DNA from 2 places in the Labrys sp. F242 genome. Region 1 is predicted to be linked to the other one. Evidence: predicted binding sites of a transcription regulator. Region 1 holds the regulator's gene; the other holds the start of a gene.

The links. The regulator PhoB, encoded in region 1, activates phosphate uptake and scavenging genes when phosphate is short. The targets are predictions, from matches to a motif close to TGTCATNNANCTGTCAT.
Region 2: the regulator PhoB is predicted to act here: its motif matches at 3,716-3,732, upstream of ACZYTC_RS04490 (acetoacetate decarboxylase).

Annotation. Positions count from the first base shown of each region.
Region 1 covers NZ_JBVASG010000001.1:23,862-34,337, reverse strand. Annotated here, with positions in the region: gene pstA (phosphate ABC transporter permease PstA) at 1-765, shown strand, start outside; gene pstB (phosphate ABC transporter ATP-binding protein PstB) at 762-1,589, shown strand; gene phoU (phosphate signaling complex protein PhoU) at 1,625-2,344, shown strand; gene phoB (phosphate regulon transcriptional regulator PhoB) at 2,358-3,059, shown strand; gene ACZYTC_RS00135 (hypothetical protein) at 3,200-3,937, shown strand; gene ACZYTC_RS00130 (RNA polymerase sigma factor) at 3,956-5,194, opposite strand; gene ACZYTC_RS00125 (YciI family protein) at 5,213-5,569, opposite strand; gene ACZYTC_RS00120 (aldo/keto reductase) at 5,655-6,605, opposite strand; gene ACZYTC_RS00115 (RrF2 family transcriptional regulator) at 6,688-7,134, opposite strand; gene ACZYTC_RS00110 (RNA-binding S4 domain-containing protein) at 7,298-7,615, opposite strand; gene ACZYTC_RS00105 (helicase-related protein) at 7,661-10,476, opposite strand, start outside.
Region 2 covers NZ_JBVASG010000001.1:960,537-971,012, reverse strand. Annotated here, with positions in the region: gene ACZYTC_RS04520 (helix-turn-helix domain-containing protein) at 1-265, shown strand, start outside; gene ACZYTC_RS04515 (rhodanese-like domain-containing protein) at 352-753, opposite strand; gene ACZYTC_RS04510 (ArsR/SmtB family transcription factor) at 834-1,187, opposite strand; gene ACZYTC_RS04505 (SDR family oxidoreductase) at 1,266-2,012, shown strand; gene ACZYTC_RS04500 (L,D-transpeptidase) at 2,203-2,787, shown strand; gene ACZYTC_RS04495 (3-hydroxybutyrate dehydrogenase) at 2,853-3,641, opposite strand; gene ACZYTC_RS04490 (acetoacetate decarboxylase) at 3,824-4,570, shown strand; gene ACZYTC_RS04485 (patatin-like phospholipase family protein) at 4,600-5,763, shown strand; gene ACZYTC_RS04480 (gamma-butyrobetaine hydroxylase family protein) at 5,858-6,274, opposite strand; gene moaA (GTP 3',8-cyclase MoaA) at 6,575-7,582, shown strand; gene solA (N-methyl-L-tryptophan oxidase) at 7,765-8,895, shown strand; gene ACZYTC_RS04465 (DMT family transporter) at 9,009-9,893, shown strand; gene ACZYTC_RS04460 (DMT family transporter) at 9,893-10,476, shown strand, end outside.

The DNA of each region.
Region 1 (10,476 bases):
GGCTTTGCCGCGATCTCCCTTCTGGCGCTCGCCTGGATCCTGTACACCCTGCTGCGCGAGGGCCTGCCCTCGCTGACCTTGGACCTCTTCACCAAGGACATGGCTGATGGCGGCCTACGCAATGCCATCGTCGGCTCTTTCGCCATGGTCTTGCTCGCCCTCCTCATCGGCGCGCCGATCGGCATCATGGCTGGCACCTTCCTCGCCGAGGCGGGGCGCGGCAGCAAGTTCGCCGACGCGGTGCGCTTCATCAACGACATCCTGCTTTCGGCGCCGTCCATCCTGATCGGCCTGTTCGTCTACCAGATGATCGTGGTGACGACGGGCGGCTTCTCCGGCTGGGCCGGCGTGGTCGCCCTCGCCATCATCATCCTGCCGGTGGTCGTGCGCACCACCGAGGACATGCTGGCCCTGGTGCCGATCAGCCTGCGCGAAGCCGCCTTCGCGCTGGGGTCGCCGATGTGGAAGGTCATCACCTCCGTGACCTGGCGCTCGGCCCGCACCGGTATCGTCACCGGCATCCTGCTGGCCCTGGCCCGCGCCGCCGGCGAGACCGCACCCCTGCTGCTGACAGCCTTCGGCAATTCCAACTGGTCGCTCAACCTCGGCAATGCCTTTGCCAGCTTGCCGGCCGCCATCTACCAGCTCGCGCCTTATCCCGACCCCAAGGCCGTCTCGGTGGCCTGGAGCGGCGCCCTCCTCATCACCGCCGGCGTGTTGGCGCTCAATATTCTGACCCGCTTCGTGCTCGCTCCCAAGAAATGAGTGATCCCATGTCCGCTACTCCACAAGCCTCCATCGCGGTTGCCGAACGCCCCATCGCCAATCCAGCTGCCGCCGTGAAGCTCAAGGTCGAGAATCTCGACTTCTTCTATGGCGAGAAGCATGCGCTCAAGGGCATCAATCTCGACATGATCGACCGGCAGGTCACGGCCATGATCGGCCCTTCCGGCTGCGGCAAGTCCACCCTGCTGCGCGTGCTCAACCGCATGTACGACCTCTATCCGGGCCAGACTGCCAAGGGCCGCGTGCTGCTCGATGGTCAGAACGTCATCGGCAAGGAGATCGATCCGGCAGTGCTGCGCGCCCGCATCGGCATGGTGTTCCAGAAGCCCACGCCCTTCCCGATGTCGATCTATGACAACATCGCCTTCGGCGTGCGCCTGCATGAGTCGATCTCCAAGGCGGAAATGGATCAACGCGTCGAATGGTGCCTGACCAAGGCCGCCCTGTGGAACGAGGTCAAGGACCGCCTGCACGCCTCTGCGCTCGGCATGTCCGGTGGCCAGCAGCAGCGCCTGTGCATCGCCCGCACCATCGCGGTGAAGCCCGAAGTCGTGCTGCTGGACGAGCCGACCTCCGCGCTCGATCCGATCTCGACCGCCAAGATCGAGGAACTGATCGACGAATTGAAGCGGGACTTCACCATCGTCATCGTCACGCACAATATGCAGCAGGCGGCGCGTTGCGCGGATGTGACGGCCTTCTTCTATCTGGGTGACCTCATCGAGGTCGGCCAGACCAACAAGATGTTCACCACCCCGAACGACAGCCGTACACAGGATTACATCACCGGCCGCTTCGGCTGATCCCTCGGCCAGCGTCGAATTCATTTGGAGGCGGCATGTCCGACCACATCGTTACATCCTTCGATCAGGAATTGCGCGAATTGCGCAACATGATCGCCGAAATGGGTGGCTATGCAGAGAAGAGCGTAGCCGACAGCGTCGAAGCCCTGCTCAAGCGCGACACCCAGCGCGCCAAGGCCGTGATCGAGCTCGATCTGGCGATCGACAAGCTCCAGCGCCAGGTCGAGGACCGGGCTATCCTGGTCATCGCCAAGCGCCAGCCACTGGCACTCGACCTGCGCGAAATCGTCTCGGCCCTGCGGGTGGCCAACGATCTCGAACGCATCGGCGACCTCGGCAAGAACGTCGCCAAGCGCGTGGTCGCCATCCACAGCCATGCGCAGCCGGCCCAGCTCTTCGGCGGTTTCGACCATATGGCTGACCTGGTGCTCGAGCAGCTCAAGCAGGTCCTCGACGCCTTCGCCCAGCGCAATGTTGAAGAAGCGCTCTCGGTCTGGAGTTCGGACGGCGAGATCGATGCGATGTACACCTCGCTGTTCCGCGAATTGCTGACCTACATGATGGAAGATCCGCGCAATATCGGCTTCTGCACCCATCTGCTGTTCTGCGCCAAGAACATCGAGCGCATCGGCGACCATGCCACCAACATCGCCGAGACGGTGCATTACCTGGTGACCGGTGAATCGCCGGCCGGCGAGCGGCCCAAGGCGGACAACAGCACCGATCTCGTCGACCTTCCTGTGCCGGCTAAGTAACAAGGGATAGGCCATGCCTCCCAAGGTTCTGATCGTCGAGGACGAAGAAGCATTGACCCTGCTGCTGCGCTACAATCTCGAAGCCGAAGGCTATGAGGTCGACAGTGTGGCGCGCGGTGACGATGCCGAGATCCGCCTGCGCGAAAGCGTGCCGGATCTGGTATTGCTGGACTGGATGCTGCCGGGGTTGTCGGGTATCGAATTGTGCCGGCGCATCCGCATGCGGCCGGAAACCGAGCGCCTGCCCGTGATCATGCTCACGGCGCGTGGCGAGGAAACCGAGCGTGTGCGGGGTCTGGCCACCGGCGCCGACGATTATGTCGTCAAGCCCTTCTCCGTGCCGGAACTCTCGGCCCGCGTCCGCGCTCTGCTGCGTCGGGCCAAGCCCGATCACGTCGCCTCCCTGCTCAAGGCCGGTGACATTTCCCTCGACCGCGAGACCAAGCGCGTTCATCGCGGCAATCGCGAGATCCGCCTCGGCCCGACCGAATTCCGCCTGCTCGAATTCCTGATGCAGGCGCCGGGACGCGTGTTCGCACGCGAGCAATTGCTCGACAGCGTCTGGGGCCGCGACGTCTACATCGACGAGCGCACGGTCGACGTGCATGTCGGGCGACTGCGCAAGGCGATGAACCGCACGCGCGAGATCGACCCTATCCGCACGGTTCGCGGCGCCGGCTATTCCTTCGACGAGACCTTCGCCAAGCAGGCCTAGGACGGATATTTCATCGCCCGACACCAAGGCCGGCGGCTCACCGCCGGCCTTGTCGCATCACGTACCCGGTACTCGCCCGATCTAGGCGATTTCAGAGGCTTGCGATAAGACGACTTGCCAAAGAAAATGCCGGGGTTGCCATGATCCGTTCCTTGCTCGTCGCGTCGCTTTTGACTGCCAGTTCGTTGGCGCTGCTTCCCAGCGATGCCGCAGCGGCCAAGCTCAAGAAAACCTTGTGTTCGGGCGAGTTCGGTACCGGCTCCGGCTTGGCGGGCTCCTATATCGGCAAGGATTGCTTCATCGCAGCCGACAGCGACATGCAGGAGCAGGTCGCCGGTATCTGCAAGGAAGGCTCGCGATGCGAGGTCGAGGCCATGGTGGAGGTCGCACCCGATGGCAGCATGCAGATCAGGACCGTCTTGTCCGTCAGGCAGGCCGGACGCGCGCCCGCCACGCGCACGTCCTATGCCCAGAAGGCGGGCAACTATGCCGACGGCATCTATGCCTTGCAGGACGATGGCTGCGACAAGCAGGGGGCGACGCCAGGCAACCGGGTTTCCGTGCAGCTTCTACGGGCAGCCGGTCCTGCCATCCAGCTCTACGGCAAATATTGCGCGGTCATCGAGGCCGATGGCGAGGAGCCTTCCAGCGCCAAGTTCCAGGCGACGCTGCAGCTTCGATGCGGCAGCTCGCCGGCGCAGGACCAGGCCCTGCGAAGCGGCCGCTCCGGCACGGCGGAAACCATCGTGATGACCCCCGCCCCCGAGCGGCAGCTGTGGCTCGATGAAGACACATTGATCCGTTGCCCGATCAAGCGCGCCTATACACCGCAATGGTGGATCGAGGCCCCGCCCTTCAATGGCCGCTATCCCCAATAGCTTCTGCAGGCGCCGATATCAGCCCAGAGCCGCCAGGCGCCCTTGCAGATAACGGCGGATGACGGGATCACTCTCCAGCCCGATCGCCCGCGAATAGGCGTTGCGGGCCTCCTCCTGCCTTGCGGCGCGGGCCAGCAAGTCCGCGCGTGCAGCCCAATAAGGCTGGTAATCGGCGATCCGCCTGTCGCTGGCGACCTCGTCGAGCCCGGCCAATCCGGCTTGCGGTCCCGCAAGACGGGCGAGCGCCACGGCTCTGTTGATGGCAGCGACGGGGGACGCGGTCAGTAGTACCAAGGCCTCATACAGCGTGACGATCGCGGCCCAGTCCGTCGTCGCGCAGATGCGCCTATTGGCATGGGCCGATTGCAGCGCGGCTTCGAGCTGATAGCGACCGATCTGTCGCGCCTGCCCGGCCCTGGCGAGCAAAGCCTCAGCCTCCTCGATCAGGGCGGCATCCCAAAGCGTGGTATCCTGCTGTTCCAACGGGATATAGTCGCCGACCGGGCTACGGCGTGCAGCCCGCCTCGCCTCGGCATGCAGCATCAGGGCCAGCAGGCCGAGCACTTCCGGCTCGCCGGGCAGGAGCGAGACCAGCAACCGGCCGAGCCAGATGCCTTCCACCGACAGATTGCGCTCGCGGGCCTGCGCCCCTTCGGGATCGGCCCAGCCCTCGGCATAGACGGCATAGACGGCCTCCAGTACCGCTTCGAGACGACCGGGCAACTCGTCGGGTTCCGGGATCCGGAAGGGGATGGCGGCCTGCTTGATCTTGAGCTTGGCCCGCACCAATCTCTGGCTCATCGCCGCAGGTGAAACCAGGAAGGCGCTGGCGATCGCGCCGGCGTCGAACCCCAATATCGTCTGCAGGATCAAGGGCGCGCGCACGGCGGCATCGAGCGAGGGATGAGCACAAGCGAACATCAGGCGCAGGCGCTCATCGGGAATGACAGGCTGTTCGGCCTGCTCGGAGGCGAGGGCCTCGACATGGCGGATGACCTCGTCCGCCTTTTCGCCGCGCAGCTTGGCGCGGCGGGCCGCGTCGATCTGCCGGCGCCGGGCCGCGGTCAGGAGCCAGGCTTCGGGATTGGCGGGCACACTGCCCGCCGGCCAATGTTCCAAAGCCGCCGCAAAGGCGTCGGCCAGGGCGTCCTCCGCCCCCGCAATGTCGCCCGAACGTGCCGCGAGAAGGGCGACGAGCCTGCCATAGCTGCGTCGCGCGACGATTTCGGCAAGTTCGACGGCGGGGGCGGAAGGCACCGGATCGGCTCGCTTGGTTCAATAATCCTTGGGGTCCCACACCGGCCGGACCTCGATGGTACCGATGGCTGCACTCGGGCAACGCGCAGCCCAGCCGATCGCGGCATCCAGGTCCGGCACATCGATGATGTAGAAACCGCCGAGTTGTTCCCTGGTGTCGGCGAAGGGGCCGTTGAGCACCTGGGTCTTGCCGTCGGCGAGGCGCACGGTCGTCGCCGCAGACGTGGGGCGCAGACGGCTCCACGGGCCGAGAGCACCGGCCGATCTGAGGGCCTCCGTATAGGCCTGATAGGCGGCCAGCACAGCCTGCTTATTGGCGGGGTCCACCTTCAGCATGGCTTCCTCGTTGCTGTAGATCAGAATCGCGAACTGCATGGGTCTCTCCTGTCTCCGCCGGCGCATGATGCGCCGGCATGACAATGACGCGCCATCCCGTTCACTTTCGACAGCAGGACGAAAATTATGCGCTCGCCTTGGTGAGTTGCTCGATCTCGCCCGAACCCAGATTGAGTTCGGTCGCCTTGATCAGGTCCCCAAGTTGCTCGACGCTGGTGGCGCTGGCGATCGGAGCGACGATGCCGGGCCTTGCGATAAGCCAGGCAATGGCGACCTGGGCCGGTGTGGCGCTCTTGGCCTCGGCTACCGCATCGAGAGCGGCCAGGATGCGCAGGCCCCGCTCGTTGAGATAATTGGCCATCTCGCCGCCACGCGCGTTGCTCTTGGCGAAATCGGCCTCACTGCGATATTTGCCGGAGAGGAACCCCCTCGCCAGCGAGAAATAGCTGGTCACGCCGATCTCGTTCTTGAGACAGAACGCCTCGAGCTCGTTCTCATAGCCGGCGCGGTCATAGAGATTGTAGTGCGTCTGCAGATTCTCGAAACGCGGCCACATCTCCTTGGTGCTGATAGCCAGCGCCTTGAACATGGTGTTGGCGCTATGATTGGAATTGCCGATCACGCGCACCTTGCCGGCCTTGATCAACTCGTCATAGGCGGAGAGCGTTTCTTCCAGATCCACCTCCGGATCCTCCCAATGGGAGAGGTAGAGGTCGATGTAATCGGTTTGCAGGCGCCGCAGGGAATCCTCGGCCGCCTTGAGGATATAGTCGCGCGACAGGCCCTTCTTGCCGGGCCCCATTTCCGAGCCGACCTTGGTGGTGAGCACGATGTCGGCGCGATTGCCGCGGGCCTTCATCCATTTGCCGATGATGGCTTCAGACTCACCGCCCTGATTGCCGGGAACCCAGGCCGAATAGACATCCGCCGTGTCGATCAGGTTGAAGCCGCCCCCAACGAAAGCATCGAGGACAGCGAAGGAGGCTTTCTCATCCGCGCTCCAGCCGAAGACATTGCCGCCCAGGCCCAACGGAGCAACCGAAAGATCAGACCGCCCAATCGCACGTTTTTCCATAAATGCTCTCCATGATCATGACAAAATATGGACCTGACCGGCACGAAAGCGTGCCGGCTCGGCCTCCAGGGCCGCAGGGAACTCAAATCGAATAGGTCAGTTCCTGTTCCCCGCCACCTGCCCGACGCATCTCTTCCACCGACATGTTGTCGAGCAGGTCGGAAGAAAGGTCTCGCACACGCCGCATCAAAAGGCGTACGGTGCAACCTGGAACATCCGGGCAGTCGAGGCAAGGCTGATAAGCGGTGTGGCTGGCGCAGGCGATCGGCGCGAGCGGACCGTCGAGGACCCGGATGGCATTGCCGACGCTGATCTGGCTGGCCTCGCGGGCCAGCATATAGCCACCGCCCTTGCCTTTCTTGGAGCGCACGATGCCGGCCACGCGCAACTCACCCAGGATCGCATCGAGAAACTTCTTGGGAATGCGGTTTGCCTCGGCGATTTCCTGGCTTTGCGCCGTCTCGCCGGCCGGCAGGCCGGCCAGATGCGCCAGCGCCTTGAGACCATATTTGCCCTTGTTCGTCAGCATCGCCCTGATTGCTCCGCGTGACAGAAGTCTATCCTGTCTATCACGAATATAGGGATTATCGATCGAATCGGAAGGTCTACCCCAACGAAGGAGGGGCTCGAAACCAAGGCGCATGTGGAAAGAAAGATGCAGGCGAGGACGCCCGTGATCGCAAAGAAGGATCTCAGCTCATCTCAGGCAAGGTCTTGGGCCTGCCCGGCGGTTCGGGAGAGAGATCCTCGTATAGCCCCTGGGCCTCACTGGCAGGCCCCCGGCGCTCACCGAGCGCGAGAATGCGATAGACCCTGACGGTACGCTCCAGCGCGATGGTCAGAACATCCTCGGGCTTGACCGCCTTGGCAGGCGTATCAATTCGGGTGCCGTTGAGGCGGACATGACCGTCCGCCACCAATTTTGCTGCCAGAGAGCGTGTCTTCACGACACGCGCATGCCAGAGCCATTTATCGATCCGAAGACGATCCTGGCTGCCGGCCTGGTCCATAGGTCAGGTTCCTCGAATCCGGTTCCTTGAATCCGATTCTTGGGATCAGCTCTTGTCCGACTTGCCGCCCTGCATCTGCTCCTTCAAGGCAAGGAGCTTGGCGAAGGGCGAGTTCGGATCCGGGGCGCGATTGGACTCGCGTCCCTGCGGCTTGGAGTCGCTCGACCAGTTGCGCGGACGCTCACCACCCCGATCCTGGCGATCGGGACGCGGGCCGCGATCGGGACGAGAGCCACGATCGGGACGGGCATCGCCCTGGCGGCGCCCTCCTTCTCCGGCCGGCTTGCGATCTCCGGGCCGGTTTTCTTCGCGCGGCCGGCCATTGCCGCGATCATCGCGACGCGGCCGTTCGAAGCGATTTGGCCGTTCGCCTTGCCGGGCCTCCGCCCCCTCAGCCGGCGCGGCCGGCGCCGCTCCGTCCACGGGCGCGGGGCGGCCGCGGCGGAAGCCGCCGCCGGCCTCCGGCTTGCGCTCCCCGCCCGGCTGGCGGTTGCCGTGCTGGGGGCGGCCTTGATGATGCGGGCGCTGATGACGCTCGAAGCGCGCCGGACGCCAGACCTCGATCTCCGGCACTTCCTCCACGCCTGCCGCGACGGTAGGCGTCTCGGAGGCAGGTGCCTCGGAGGAGGCTTCGACGGTGGCTGCAGCTTCACCGGTGGCAATCTCGGCGCTTTCGCTCGCTTCCGCGGGCGTCTCCGGAGCCACAGCTTCGTCTGCCGGCGCTTCGTCGACTTGAGTTGCCTCGACTTGAGCTTCTTCGACTTGGACTTCCTCGGCCTGAGTCTCCTCAGCCTGAATGTCCTCCCCCTGGGCTTCCTCCGCTGGCGCCTCGATGCCGGGCATCGCCTCGACCGGCGTTTCGTTCGCCGTCTCCCCGGCAGCCTCGGCGACTTCCTCGAAGCTGTGCTCATGTTGCGGCGAGCCGATCGCCTCCATGGCATCGATCTCGGCCGGGCTCGGCGTGGCCTCCTGGCTTGATTCGGCCGCCTCCGCCCCATTCGCCGCGTCAGAGGCGGCAGCCTCGACAGGGGCTGCAGGCTCGGTCGGCGCAGGCAGCCTGATCTCGTGGGTGATCGCCGGCCCCTTGCGCTTTTCGGAGCGATAGCCCAGGCCCCGCAGGATCGAGGCGAAGTCTTCGCCCGAGCAGCCGACCAGCGAGGTCATCTGCACGGTCGCAATGAAGCTGTCGCCATCGGCAGCGCCGGCCGGCGGCTGGCCTACCGTGGTGCCTGGACGATAGGCAATCGCCGGGCGAATGAGATCGGCAAGGCGTTCGAGAATGTCGACCCGCACCGCCCGCTCACCGCAGACGCGATAGCCGACAAGGCGATAAAGTCCCTTGTCGATGCTCTTGTCGGCCGGCATCGAGGTCCGGCCGGATGCCGCCAGATGCGGGATCTCGTCGAGCCCCTTCTGGTCGAGGCCACCATGGGTGAGAGCCCAGAGCTGCGCCGCGAGCGCGCGGGGCGCCGGTTTCATCAGCATCGGCAGATAGATGTGATAGGCGCCGAAGCGCACGCCATGCTTGCGCAGCGAAGCACGCTGGTTCTGGTCGAGCTGCTTGAGGTCCTCGGCCACTTTGGAGCGGTCGAGCACGCCCAGCGCCTCGACGAGCTGGAAGGCGATTCCCTTGGCCAGGCCCTGCAGATCTTCGGCCTTGTCCAGCAGCAGCAGCGGCCCGAGCAGGCGGGTAATATGGTTGCCGATCCAGATGTCGAGCCGCGTCTGCACGGAATCGCGCGCGGGGCCCGTCAATTGCTCGTCCGCCAGCAGGCGGATGCGCGGGGCGAGCGGCCTTTCCCCACCGAGGAGCTTGGCTACGGGCTCGCCGATCCAGCGCACGGTGCCATCCGCCGCCAGGGCGAATTCGGTATCGGGCGCCTGCGCGAATTTCTGGCTGCGCGTCTCGATCTCGCCAGCCAGAGCCTTGGCTGCCGCGGCTCGCAAGGCACGGCCGCTCTCACCGTCACCGGCACTCGGATCGGGTGCAAACTGGAAACCCTGCAGCGTTCCGACATGCTGCCCTTCGACAATCACATCGCCGGTCTTGGTAATTTCAGTCTCAAGCATAGCGTTTTCTCTAAGGCGCCGCATCAGCACGCTGGTGCGACGGTCGACAAAGCGTTGGGCAAGCCGTTCATGCAATGCGTCGGAGAGCTTGTCCTCCACACTGCGTGTGACACCTTGCCAATGAGCGGGGTCTTTCAGCCAGTCAAGCCGATTTGCCGCAAAAGTCCAGGTTCGGATATGGGCGATACGCGTTGAGAGCGTATCGATATCGCCGTCGGTCCGATCCGACATGGCGACCTGACGGGCGAACCAGTCGTCGGGGACCTTACCCTCACGCATCAAAAATCCATAGAGATTCGTGATGATGTCGGCGTGAGAATGAGGGGAAATCTTGCGATAGTCCGGCAGCCCGGCCACTTCCCACAGGCGCGCCACGGCCTGCCCTCCCTTGGCGAGGCGCCTCACCTCCTCATCGCGGGCGAGGATGGAGAGGGCCCGGATGTCGTCGGCGTCGGGAGCCCGGGTCAGGCCCTGCTCCTCCGGCGTGGCCGACAGCGAGGCCTGGAGCGCCTCCACCGAGGTGAAATTCAAGGCCGGATTGCGCCACTGCAGCACTTTCACGCTGTCGAAGCTGTGGCCTTCGATGGCCTCCACGAGTTCGGGCTCGAAAGGATCGCAGCGTCCGGTCGAGCCGAAGGTGCCGTCGCGAACATGGCGCCCGGCACGGCCGGCGATCTGCCCGAACTCGGCAGGCGTCAGGCGGCGGAACTGATAGCCGTCGAATTTGCGGTCACCGGCAAAGGCGACATGGTCGACATCGAGATTGAGCCCCATGCCGATGGCATCGGTGG
Region 2 (10,476 bases), 940 kb from region 1:
CAGCGGCCAATATCGAGTGGCCGTGGTCGGCCGGCCGATGAACACGGGCGAGATGTACGGCATTCTCACCTCGTTGCGCGCCGGCCGAGGCACGCAGCTCACGCCCGTCTCGGCTGCCATCGCACTGGTCCCGATTCTGCCCGGTCGCGAGGGCGATCTCTCCTTCGGCCGGATCGGCCCCTCCCATCGCCATTATCAAGCCTATCGAGACCACCTCGACCGCGTGACGGCAGACGAGTTCGCGCTGTTCAAGGCGGGGCCGTAACGGGCGGCTGGTCTTCAGATCAGCCTGATATCTCCACGCCCGCCGAATGGAAGAGGCGGGTCCGAAGACCTGCCTCCCGATGAGTTTCACCCCTCCCCATCCGCGAAGGCCAATCCCTCGTCGGCCCAGCCGGTGAGGCCTCCGATCATGATCTTCACCGGGCGGCCGAGCCGGGCGAGCTTGAGGGCGGCCTGGTCGGCGCCATTGCAATGCGGCCCGGCGCAATAGGCCACGAACAGCGTGTCGACAGGCCATTGCGCCATGCGCTCCGCATCGATCTCGCGATGCGGCAAATGAAGGGCCCCCGGAACGTGCCGGCGACGAAAGGTTTCCGGCGACCCGACGACATGCAGGAGAACGAAGTCCCGTTCCTCCGAGGCAAGCGCCTGGGCCACGTCGGAACAATCGGTTTCGACCGAAAGGCGCCGCTCGAAATGCGCAATGGCATGATGGGGTGGTGCTGCGGGGATGGCGCTGACCAGGCTCATTGATCGTCTCCTGCTGTGGGGCTGCCATCCTCATAGGTCACGCGCACCGTGATGGCAGCTGGCGCGATTGCCAGACAGCGTCAAGATCTGGCCAGAATGGCTTCAGGCCGCCGCGACACGTCTTCGATATCCGCCGCAACCAGGCTCAACAGTCCGGGAAAACGCGCCTCGACATCCTGTCGGCGCAGGCTGGCGGTGCGACTGTTCCCGCGATCGACCTGCCGGATGAGGCCGGCTTCGCGCAACACCCGGAAATGATGCGTCAGCGTCGCCTTGCTGACATCGAAACCGAAAGAGGCGCAACTGCGCGCCGTACCCTCCGGCGCCAGCGCCAATTCGGCAACGACGCGCCGCCGCAACGGGTCGGCCAGAGCAGCCATGAGGCGGCCGAGCTGCATCTCCTCCGGTTCCGGATGGCCCTCGCGATCCGCCATGGAAAACACTCCAAAGGTAAGCCTTGCGTCGTACCTAAATCATCTGCTAGGTAAGGCGAACATCTTACCAAGGAGGCGATCATGATCAAGACCCTGTCGGGCAAGGCAGCCATCGTGACCGGAGGAAGCCGCGGTATTGGCGCTGCCATCGCAGTGCGCTTGGCGGAACTGGGCGCCGATGTCGCGATTACCTATGCCAGCCGGACCGACAGTGCCGAGGCCGTCGCGGATCGAATCCGGGCGAATGGCCAGCGCGCCTTGACACTCCAGGCCGACAGCGCCGACGCCGTGGCCGTACGGGGCGCCGTGGACCAGGCCGCTGCCGCGTTCGGCCGTCTCGACATCCTCGTCAACAATGCAGGCATCTTCACCAGCGGTACCGTAGAGCAGGTCACCCTTGAAGATTTCGACCACATCATTGCCGCCAATGTGCGCGGCGCCTTCGTTGCCTCCCAGGCCGCCGCCGCGCACATGGGCGAAGGCGGGCGCATCATTTCCATCGGATCCAATCTGGTCGGACGCGTCGGACGCGCCGGCATCGGTCTCTACGTGATGAGCAAGGCCGCCCTCACGGGCCTCAGCCAATCCATGGCCCGCGACCTCGGCGCGCGCGGCATCACCGTCAACATCGTCCACCCCGGCCCGACGGATACCGACATGAACCCGGCCTCCACCGATCGTGCCGCCCAGGCACGGACGGCAATGGCGATCCCCAAATATGGCGAACCTGCGCAGATCGCCGGTCTCGTCGCCTGGCTCGCCAGTCCGGAAGCGCAATATGCCACCGGCGGCGCCTATACCATAGACGGCGGCACCAATACCTGACCGGCGCGTGTCGATACGCACAGCGGCGCCCCGCCATGTGTTGTTGAGAGGACACAGCCTTCGATTTTCATGTGACGGTTGCCTGTAAACACTCAGGCAACGATTGAAGAATCCAAAGATCGAAGCGCAGTTTATTGCGTCGACTACAATGAGATCGAAGAATTTCGATCGGACCATTCGGGGCTTCAACATGCGTCGTCTTTTGACCGGCCTGGTCTTGGTGTCGAGCTTGGGCATCGCCTCAAGCTCGGCGAATGCGGCCAGTATCTTCGAGAAATTGTTCGGCGGCCCACGCCAGCCCGCCAATGCCGGCGCCGTTGCCGCCGTCTCGCCGATTCCACGCGAGGTGGTGGCTTACAACGGTCGGGAGAAGCCCGGGACCATCGTGATCAATTCGCCGGAACGACGGCTTTATCTCGTGCTCGATGATGGCACGGCCCTGCGTTATGGCGTTGGCGTCGGCCGCAAGGGCTTCGAATGGGGCGGTGCGCACCGCATCTCGCGCAAGGCGGAATGGCCGGGCTGGACCCCGCCCCCACAGATGCGCAAACGCCGGCCGGACTTGCCCGCCTACATGGCTGGCGGCATCCAGAACCCGCTTGGCGCCCGTGCGATGTATCTCGGTTCTTCGCTCTATCGCATCCATGGCTCGAACGAGCCGCAGACCATTGGCCAGGCCGTGTCGTCGGGCTGCATCCGCATGACCAATGACGACGTCACCGACCTCTACGATCGTGTAAAGGTCGGCACCCGCGTCGTTGTGGTCCGCGGCTGAATTTCGTGTCATCCCGGACGCGCTGCAGTATGAAATGCTGCGGCATAGATCCGGGATGACCCGTACTATTGCGCCGTCCAGCCTCCGTCGACCGGCAAGGTGGTGCCGGTAATCTGCCGGGCGGCATCACTGCACAGGAAAACCGCGACAGCCGCGATCTCTTCGACCGTGACGAACTCCTTGGTTGGCTGAGCGGCCAGCAGGACATCGTGCTTGACCTGCTCCTCGGTCAGGCCCCGCGCCTTCATCGTGTCGGGGATCTGCTTTTCCACCAGCGGCGTCCAGACATAGCCGGGGGCGATGGCATTGGCGGTGATGCCGTGCTCGGCAACCTCGAGCGCCACCGTCTTGATCAGGCCGGTCACGCCATGCTTGGCGGCAACATAAGCCGATTTGAAAGGTGAGGCGACGAGCGCGTGGGCCGACGAGGTGTTGATGATGCGCCCCCATTTGCGCTCTTTCATGCCGGGGAGCACCGCCTTGATCGCATAAAAGGAGGCGATCAGGTTGATGCGGGTGATCGCCTCCCACTTGTCATCCGGAAACTCGTCGATCGGCGCGACATGCTGAATGCCGGCATTGTTGACCAGGACGTCCAGGCTGCCGAAGGCTTCCTCCGCCTCATGGATCATGGCGGTGATCTCCGCCCCAACCATCATGTTAGCGCCGCTGTAGCGGCACTTCACGCCGAAATCCTTCTCGATGCCGGCCCGCTCATGCTCGATGGCGTCTGCATCGCCGAAACCGTTGATGGTGATATTGGCCCCTTCGGCTGCGAGAGCGCGGGCGACGGCGAGGCCGATGCCGCTGGTCGAGCCGGTGACCAGGGCATTGCGGGAAGACAATTGGGCCATATTCATCTCATGAGACAGGAAGGCGGGAAGGCGCGGCATCGACGTGCCACCGGCCCGGAAGCTGGCACGGCCAGATGTCGCCCTTATTACAGTTCGGCCCTGTGCGCGGCGGACACGGACCTGTCATGCTGCCGTGCAACATAGCGGCGATCCCTTCCCTGCTTTCTCATGAAGGACATCCCGTGGACCAAGCCGACGTCGTCAAGCGCGCCTATGCCATGCCGCTGACCAATCCCTCCTTCCCGCCCGGCCCCTACCGCTTCTTCGATCGCGAATACATCATCATCACCTATCGCACGACGCGCGAGGCGCTGGAGGCCGTGGTTCCCGCGCCGCTGGAGATCGACGAGCCGCTGGTCAAATACGAGTTCATCCGCATGCCTGATTCAACCGGCTTCGGTGACTACACCGAGACCGGGCAGGTCATTCCCGTGCGTTACAAGGGCCAGCACGGTGCCTATGTGCATTCGATGTATCTGGACGACGATGCCCCTATTGCCGGCGGGCGCGAATTGTGGGGCTTTCCCAAGAAGCTGGCGACGCCCAGGATCGTGCATGAGGGCGAGGTCATCGTGGGGACGCTGCATTATGGCAGCGTGCTGTGCGCGACCGGGACCATGGGCTACAAGCATCGCCTTGCCGACCGGCAGGCCGTGCTGGACTCGCTCGCCGCGCCGAACTTCCTCATCAAGATCATCCCCCATGTCGACGGGTCGCCGCGGATCTGCGAACTCGTGCTCTACCACCTCACGGATGTGACGCTCAAGGAGGCCTGGACGGCCCCGGCAGCGCTGGAACTCCATGCCCATGTGATGGCCGACGTCAGCCGCCTGCCGGTGCTCGAAGTCGTCTCGGCCGTGCATTTCGTCGCCGACCTCACGCTCGGTCTCGGCGAGGTGGTGCACGACTATCTCGCCACCGCCCGCTGATCCTGCCTGTCTGACCGGAGTTTTCCATCGTGCTCGAACGCAACAGAGACAAGGCCGCGCGCGCCACCATCGAGGAAATCTCGGCGCAATATGATCGCATCGCTCTGGTGTTCCAGGGCGGCGGCGCGCTTGGTGCCTATCAGGCCGGTGTCTATGAGGCGCTGGCCAATGCCGGCTGCGAACCCAACTGGCTCTCCGGCGTCTCCATTGGCGCCATCAACGCCTCGATCATCGCCGGCAACGAGCCGCGTCACCGGCTGCAGCGGCTCGAGCAGTTCTGGCAGACGATCTCCGGCCGCAAGATCTGGGCCTACACGCCGGAAGGCGATCTGTTCCGCGACATCCGCAACCGCACCAGTTCCTGGATCACCATGTCGCAGGGCCAGCCCGGCTTCTTCAAGCCGCGCCTGCCCAATCCCTGGCTCGAACTCCCGGGTGCGGATGGCGCCACCAGCTTCTACGACACCTCGGAGTTGAAGCGGACGCTGGAAGAGGTCATCGACTTCGATATCCTCAACGACGGCCGCAAGCGCCTCAGTGTCGGCGCGGTCAACGTGCGGACCGGCAATTTCATCTATTTCGACACCGACCAGGTTCGTATCGGTCCCGAGCACATCATGGCCAGCGGTGCGCTGCCCCCTGCCTTTCCCGCCATCCGCATCGAAGGCGAATATTACTGGGATGGCGGCATCGTCTCCAACACGCCGCTGCAATATCTGCTCGACCAGGAAGAAGAGCGCAGTTCGTTGGTGTTCCAGGTCGATCTCTTCAGCGCCCGCGGCACCTTGCCGCGCAGCATGCCGGACGTGCTCTCGCGCCACAAGGACATCATGTATTCGAGCCGGACGCGGCAGAATACCGACAATTTCAAGCGTATCCATGGCATCAAGACTCATCTGATCGATGCGCTGAAGCGCCTGCCCAAGGACCTGCTGACGCCAGAGGAACAGGCGCTTATCGACAGCCACGCCAGGCTCGGCGTCGTCAACATCGTGCACCTGATCTATCAGCACAAGAATTACGAGGGTCACGCCAAGGACTATGAATTCTCGGGCACCTCGATGCGCGAGCATTGGGATATGGGGCTGGAAGACACCCAGCGCACGCTACGCCATCGCCAATGGCTGCTGCCGCCCGTGGACGCCGAGGGCGGCATGGCCATTCACGACCTCCATCGCGAGGACCCCGTCTGACGAGGCACTATCCCCCTCACCGGCCAACGCCGTGTCGCCGGGCAGTGGTTGGTCTCCAGCAGGCCGAGCGGACTTTCGCTCGGCAGGCCCTCGCTCAGCGCTGCCCCGGCCTTTCGCGCGACAGGCCCTTCTCCTGGAGATCGGCGAGATAGGAGGCCCAGCGGCTCTCCTTCCCCCGGCCCAATTCCGCAAGATAGGTCCAGGTAAACAGGCCGGTGTTGTGCATGTCGTCGAAGGAGATGCGTACGGCGTAATTGCCGACCGGGTCGAGGCTCAGGATCGCCACATTGATCTTGCCCCCAACCGTCTTGCGTTCGGCGGCACTGTGGCCCTGCACCTCGGCGCTCGGCGACATCACGCGCAGCATCTCGGCGCTGAACGCATGGGACCGACCGTCGTCGAAACTCACGGTCAGGGTCTTCTTGTCCTTGGACAGGCGCAATTCGGTTGGCCAGGCCTTCGCGACGTCTTCGCTCACGGCATCTTCCCTTTTTCGTTCTGATCGCCACATAGGGAGAAGGCGGATGCTGCGCAAGCAGCAAACCCATGTTGTCAGAGCACTCGGTTCGATCTCTGCGACATAATGGCAGTTTCCGTAGACAATCATTGGTGTTTGGGCCGCTGTCGGCTTAGAAACATACCAAAGGGGACATGCCCCTAAAGCGTTTTTCGATCCGGCGCTTCGGCAACATTCGCAAAGGCGCTCTGGCCAATCCGTCGGATTGGCTTGGAAACAGGGAGTTGGAGCAGAGCGGCATTTCCGCAAAAACGCTTTGCTTCCGGGAGTATGGACGTGCTGGATGATCATGAAATGGCGGATGTGCCGCCGATGATCGACCCTTTCGGGCGCGCGATCAATTATCTGCGTGTTTCCGTGACGGACCGCTGCGACTTTCGCTGCGTCTATTGCATGTCGGAGGACATGACCTTCCTGCCCAAGAAGGATCTGCTCACCCTCGAGGAACTCGACAGGCTGTGCAGTGCCTTCATTGCCAAGGGCGTCAGGAAGCTGCGCTTCACCGGCGGCGAGCCCCTGGTGCGGCGCGATATCATGACGCTGTTCCGCTCGATCTCGCGCCATCTCGACAGCGGCCGGCTCGACGAACTGACCGTGACCACCAATGGCTCGCAGCTTGCCCGCTACGCCGCCGAACTCAGGGATTGCGGCGTCAAGCGCATCAATGTCTCCCTCGACACGCTCGATCCGGCCGCATTCAAGGCAATCACCCGCTGGGGCGATTTCGGCAAGGTGATGGACGGCATCGACAAGGCCCAGGAAGCGGGCCTCGCGGTGAAGATCAATGCCGTTGCGATCAAGGGCATGACCGAGGACGAAGCGGTCGGCCTGATTGAATGGGCGCATGGCCGCGGCATGGACCTCACCTTCATCGAAGTGATGCCGATGGGCGACGTCACGGGGCACCGAGTCGACCAATATCTGCCGCTTTCGGTGCTGCGCGCCCAACTTCTCGACAGCTACACGCTGGATGACATTCCCTATAATACGGGTGGCCCGGCCCGGTATGTCCGCGTCCGCGAGACCGGCGGCCGCCTGGGATTCATCACGCCGATGACGCATAATTTCTGCGAGAGCTGCAATCGCGTACGCGTTACCTGTACCGGCACTCTCTATATGTGCCTGGGCCAGGAAGACGCCGCCGATCTGCGGGCTCCGCTGCGCGCCTCCGAGGCGAACGATCTTCTCAACGCCGCCATCGATCGCGCCATCACCCGTAAGCCCAAGGGACACGATTTTGTCATCGACCGGCGCACCAAGCAGCCCGCTGTTAGCAGGCATATGAGCGTGACGGGCGGGTGAAGCCCTTCCTGCGCCCGCCAGCATCCTGCTGGCTCCTGGAAAACGTTACCCCCGCAAGAAGGGAGAGCCGGCAGGATGCTGGCGGTCCCAGGCGAATAACGCTCCCAGAGCGTTTTCGTCCAAACGCGCTTTGCTCCAGGGGTTGAAGACTCGGCCGGTTTGCCTTCCACTTGGCCCCCATAATGTCCAAGACCTTTGATGTGATCGTCGTCGGTGTCGGCGGCATGGGATCGGCCGCCTGCTATCAGCTCGCCAAGCGGGGCGTGCGTGTGCTCGGCCTCGAGAAATTCGAAATCGGCCATGCGATGGGTTCCTCGCACGGGTTGACGCGCATTCTGCGCCTCGCCTATTTCGAGGGCGCGGCCTATGTGCCGCTGGTGCAGCGCGCGCGGGAACTGTGGATCGAGACAGGCAAGCTCACCGGCGAGCCGCTCTTCTTCGAGGTCGGCGCGCTCGACATCGCCCATGAGGGCAGCGGCATCGTCGAGAAGGCGCTCGAAGCCAGCCAGGCCCACGGCCTGGAGCACGAATTGCTCGACCGCGATGCCATCGAGGCACGCTATCCCTTCACCCTCGATCGCAATCATATCGGCCTCTACCAACCTCAGTCGGGCTTCGTGGCTTCCGAGCGGGCCATCCTCGCCCATACGGCACTCGCCTTGCATCACGGCGCCGAGATTCACGGCTGCGAGGCCTTGATCGACTGGGAGCCGACCGCAGGCGGCGGTGTGCGTGTGAGAACCGACCAGGGCAGCTACGAAGCAGGCAAGCTCATCCTTTCGCCCGGCGCCTGGATCGGGGATCTCGTACCCGCGCTCAAGCCTTCCACCGAGGTAGTGCTGCAGACGCTCGGCTGGTTCGCCCCTGCCCGGCCCTCCCTATTCGATCTCGCCCATTTCCCGGTTTTCACGCTCGAAGCCGACGAAGGCCATTTCTATGGCTTTCCGCTCTGGCAGCATCCGGGCTTCAAGCTCGGCTCGCCGCATTATGGCGGAGAGGCCTATGATCCCGATACCCCCACCCGGGAGCCCTCGCCCCGGCATCGCGAGCAGCTACGCGCCTGCCTCGCCAAGCACATTCCAGGCGCCAATGGCGACCTGCTCGGCCTCAAGGCCTGCATGTACACGATGACGCCTGACGAGCATTTCGTCATCGATACCCTGCCCGGCCATGAGCAGGTCATCGTCGCATCGCCCTGCTCGGGCCATGGCTACAAATTCGCCAGCGCCATCGGCGAAGCCCTCGCCGAACTCGCCACCACGGGCCGTAGCCGCCTTGACCTCGGCATGTTCAACCTCGGGCGCTTTTCTTGAGATTGTCTCGGTTTGTCTTTGCCAAATCGTCGGACAAAGTATAGGTAAGTATTATTCTCTTACCCTCCTGATTGCCCGCTGCCTGCCGGCGGCGATCTTTTGATTGCGCCTCCATGCCACCCGCACAATCGCACTGGTCCGGAATCGTCGCGATGGTTCTCGCGACAGGGTTGTTCGTCGTCAGCGACAGTCTGATGAAGCTCACGGCGCAGGGCCTGCAACCGTTCCAAGTCCTGTTCATGCGCGGTTTCTTCGGGCTGTTGTCCTGCAGCCTCCTGCTGATCGCGACCGGACAGGTGCGCCAGCTCGGTGGCGCGTTGCATTGGCGCGCCGTGCTGCGCGCCCTGCTCGAGGCGACGGCCACCTTCTTCTACATGGCCGCGCTGTCCGCCATGCCGATCGCCGATGCGATCGCCATCGGCCAGACCGCACCGCTGCTGGTCATCGTCGCCATTGCAGTCATCTTCCGCGAGCGGATTAATGCGATCCGCCTCGTCCTGGTCTGCACCGGCTTCCTTGGCGCCCTCCTGGTGGCACAGCCCGGTGGCTCGGGCCTGTCGGCCGCAGCGCTCTATGCTTTTCTGACTGCGATGATGGTGGCGACGCGGGACCTGCTCACCCGTGGCACACCGTCCACCATTCCCACTTTCGTCGTCCTCACCACCACGACCGTCGTGCTGACGCTCGCCACCGGCTGCGCCACCTTGATCCATGAGAGCTGGATGCCGCCCTCGCTTGACCAGTGGCTGACCATGGCCGCGTCGGGCTTCATCGTCACGCTCGGCCAGATGGCAATCTTCCTCAGCTACCGCCGTGCGCCGGCCGGGATCGTGGCGCCCTACTATTACAGCTTCACCGTTTGGGCGGTGATCGGCGGCTTCCTGGTCTGGGGCGAAGTACCGAACGGGCTCGCCGTCACCGGCATGGTGATGATCGTGGCGAGCGGGCTTGCTTTGCTCTTCGTCAAATCGAGACGAACACAGGAAGCCATCGCCTGATGACCACGGTTGCGTTCACCGAGGCCGATCTCGGCCGTCAGCGGGCCAATCAGCGAGGCATCGTGCTGATGATCGGCGCCATGGCCTGCTTCGTGGTGAACGATTCCGTCGCCAAACTCGCCACGGCCCGCATGCCGGTCAGCGAGGTGATTGCCATCCGCGGTGTCTTCGCGACGCTTTTCGTACTCGCCCTCATCCTGGCGAACGGCCTTCAGCGCCATTTCCGCCTGATCTGGCAATGGCGGGTCGCGGCTCGCGGCGGCATGGAGAGCATAGTTGCCTTCGCCTCCATTCTCGGCCTCAGCCATGTGCCGCTCGGCATCGCCACCGCCATCGGGCAGATCGCGCCGATCCTGCTGCTCGCCTTTTCGGCCCTGTTGCTCAAGGAGAAGGTCGATGCCAGGCGATGGGCCGCCGTGTTCGTCTGTTTCGCCGGCGTGATCCTGGTTGCCCGTCCGAGCACGGAGGGCCTCAACCTCTATGTGCTGGCAACCCTGGCTTGTGCCGTACTGGCCGCGCTGCGCGACCTGGTCACCCATCGTATCGGCTCCAGCGTGCCGACCCTGCTGGTGACGCTTGGCAC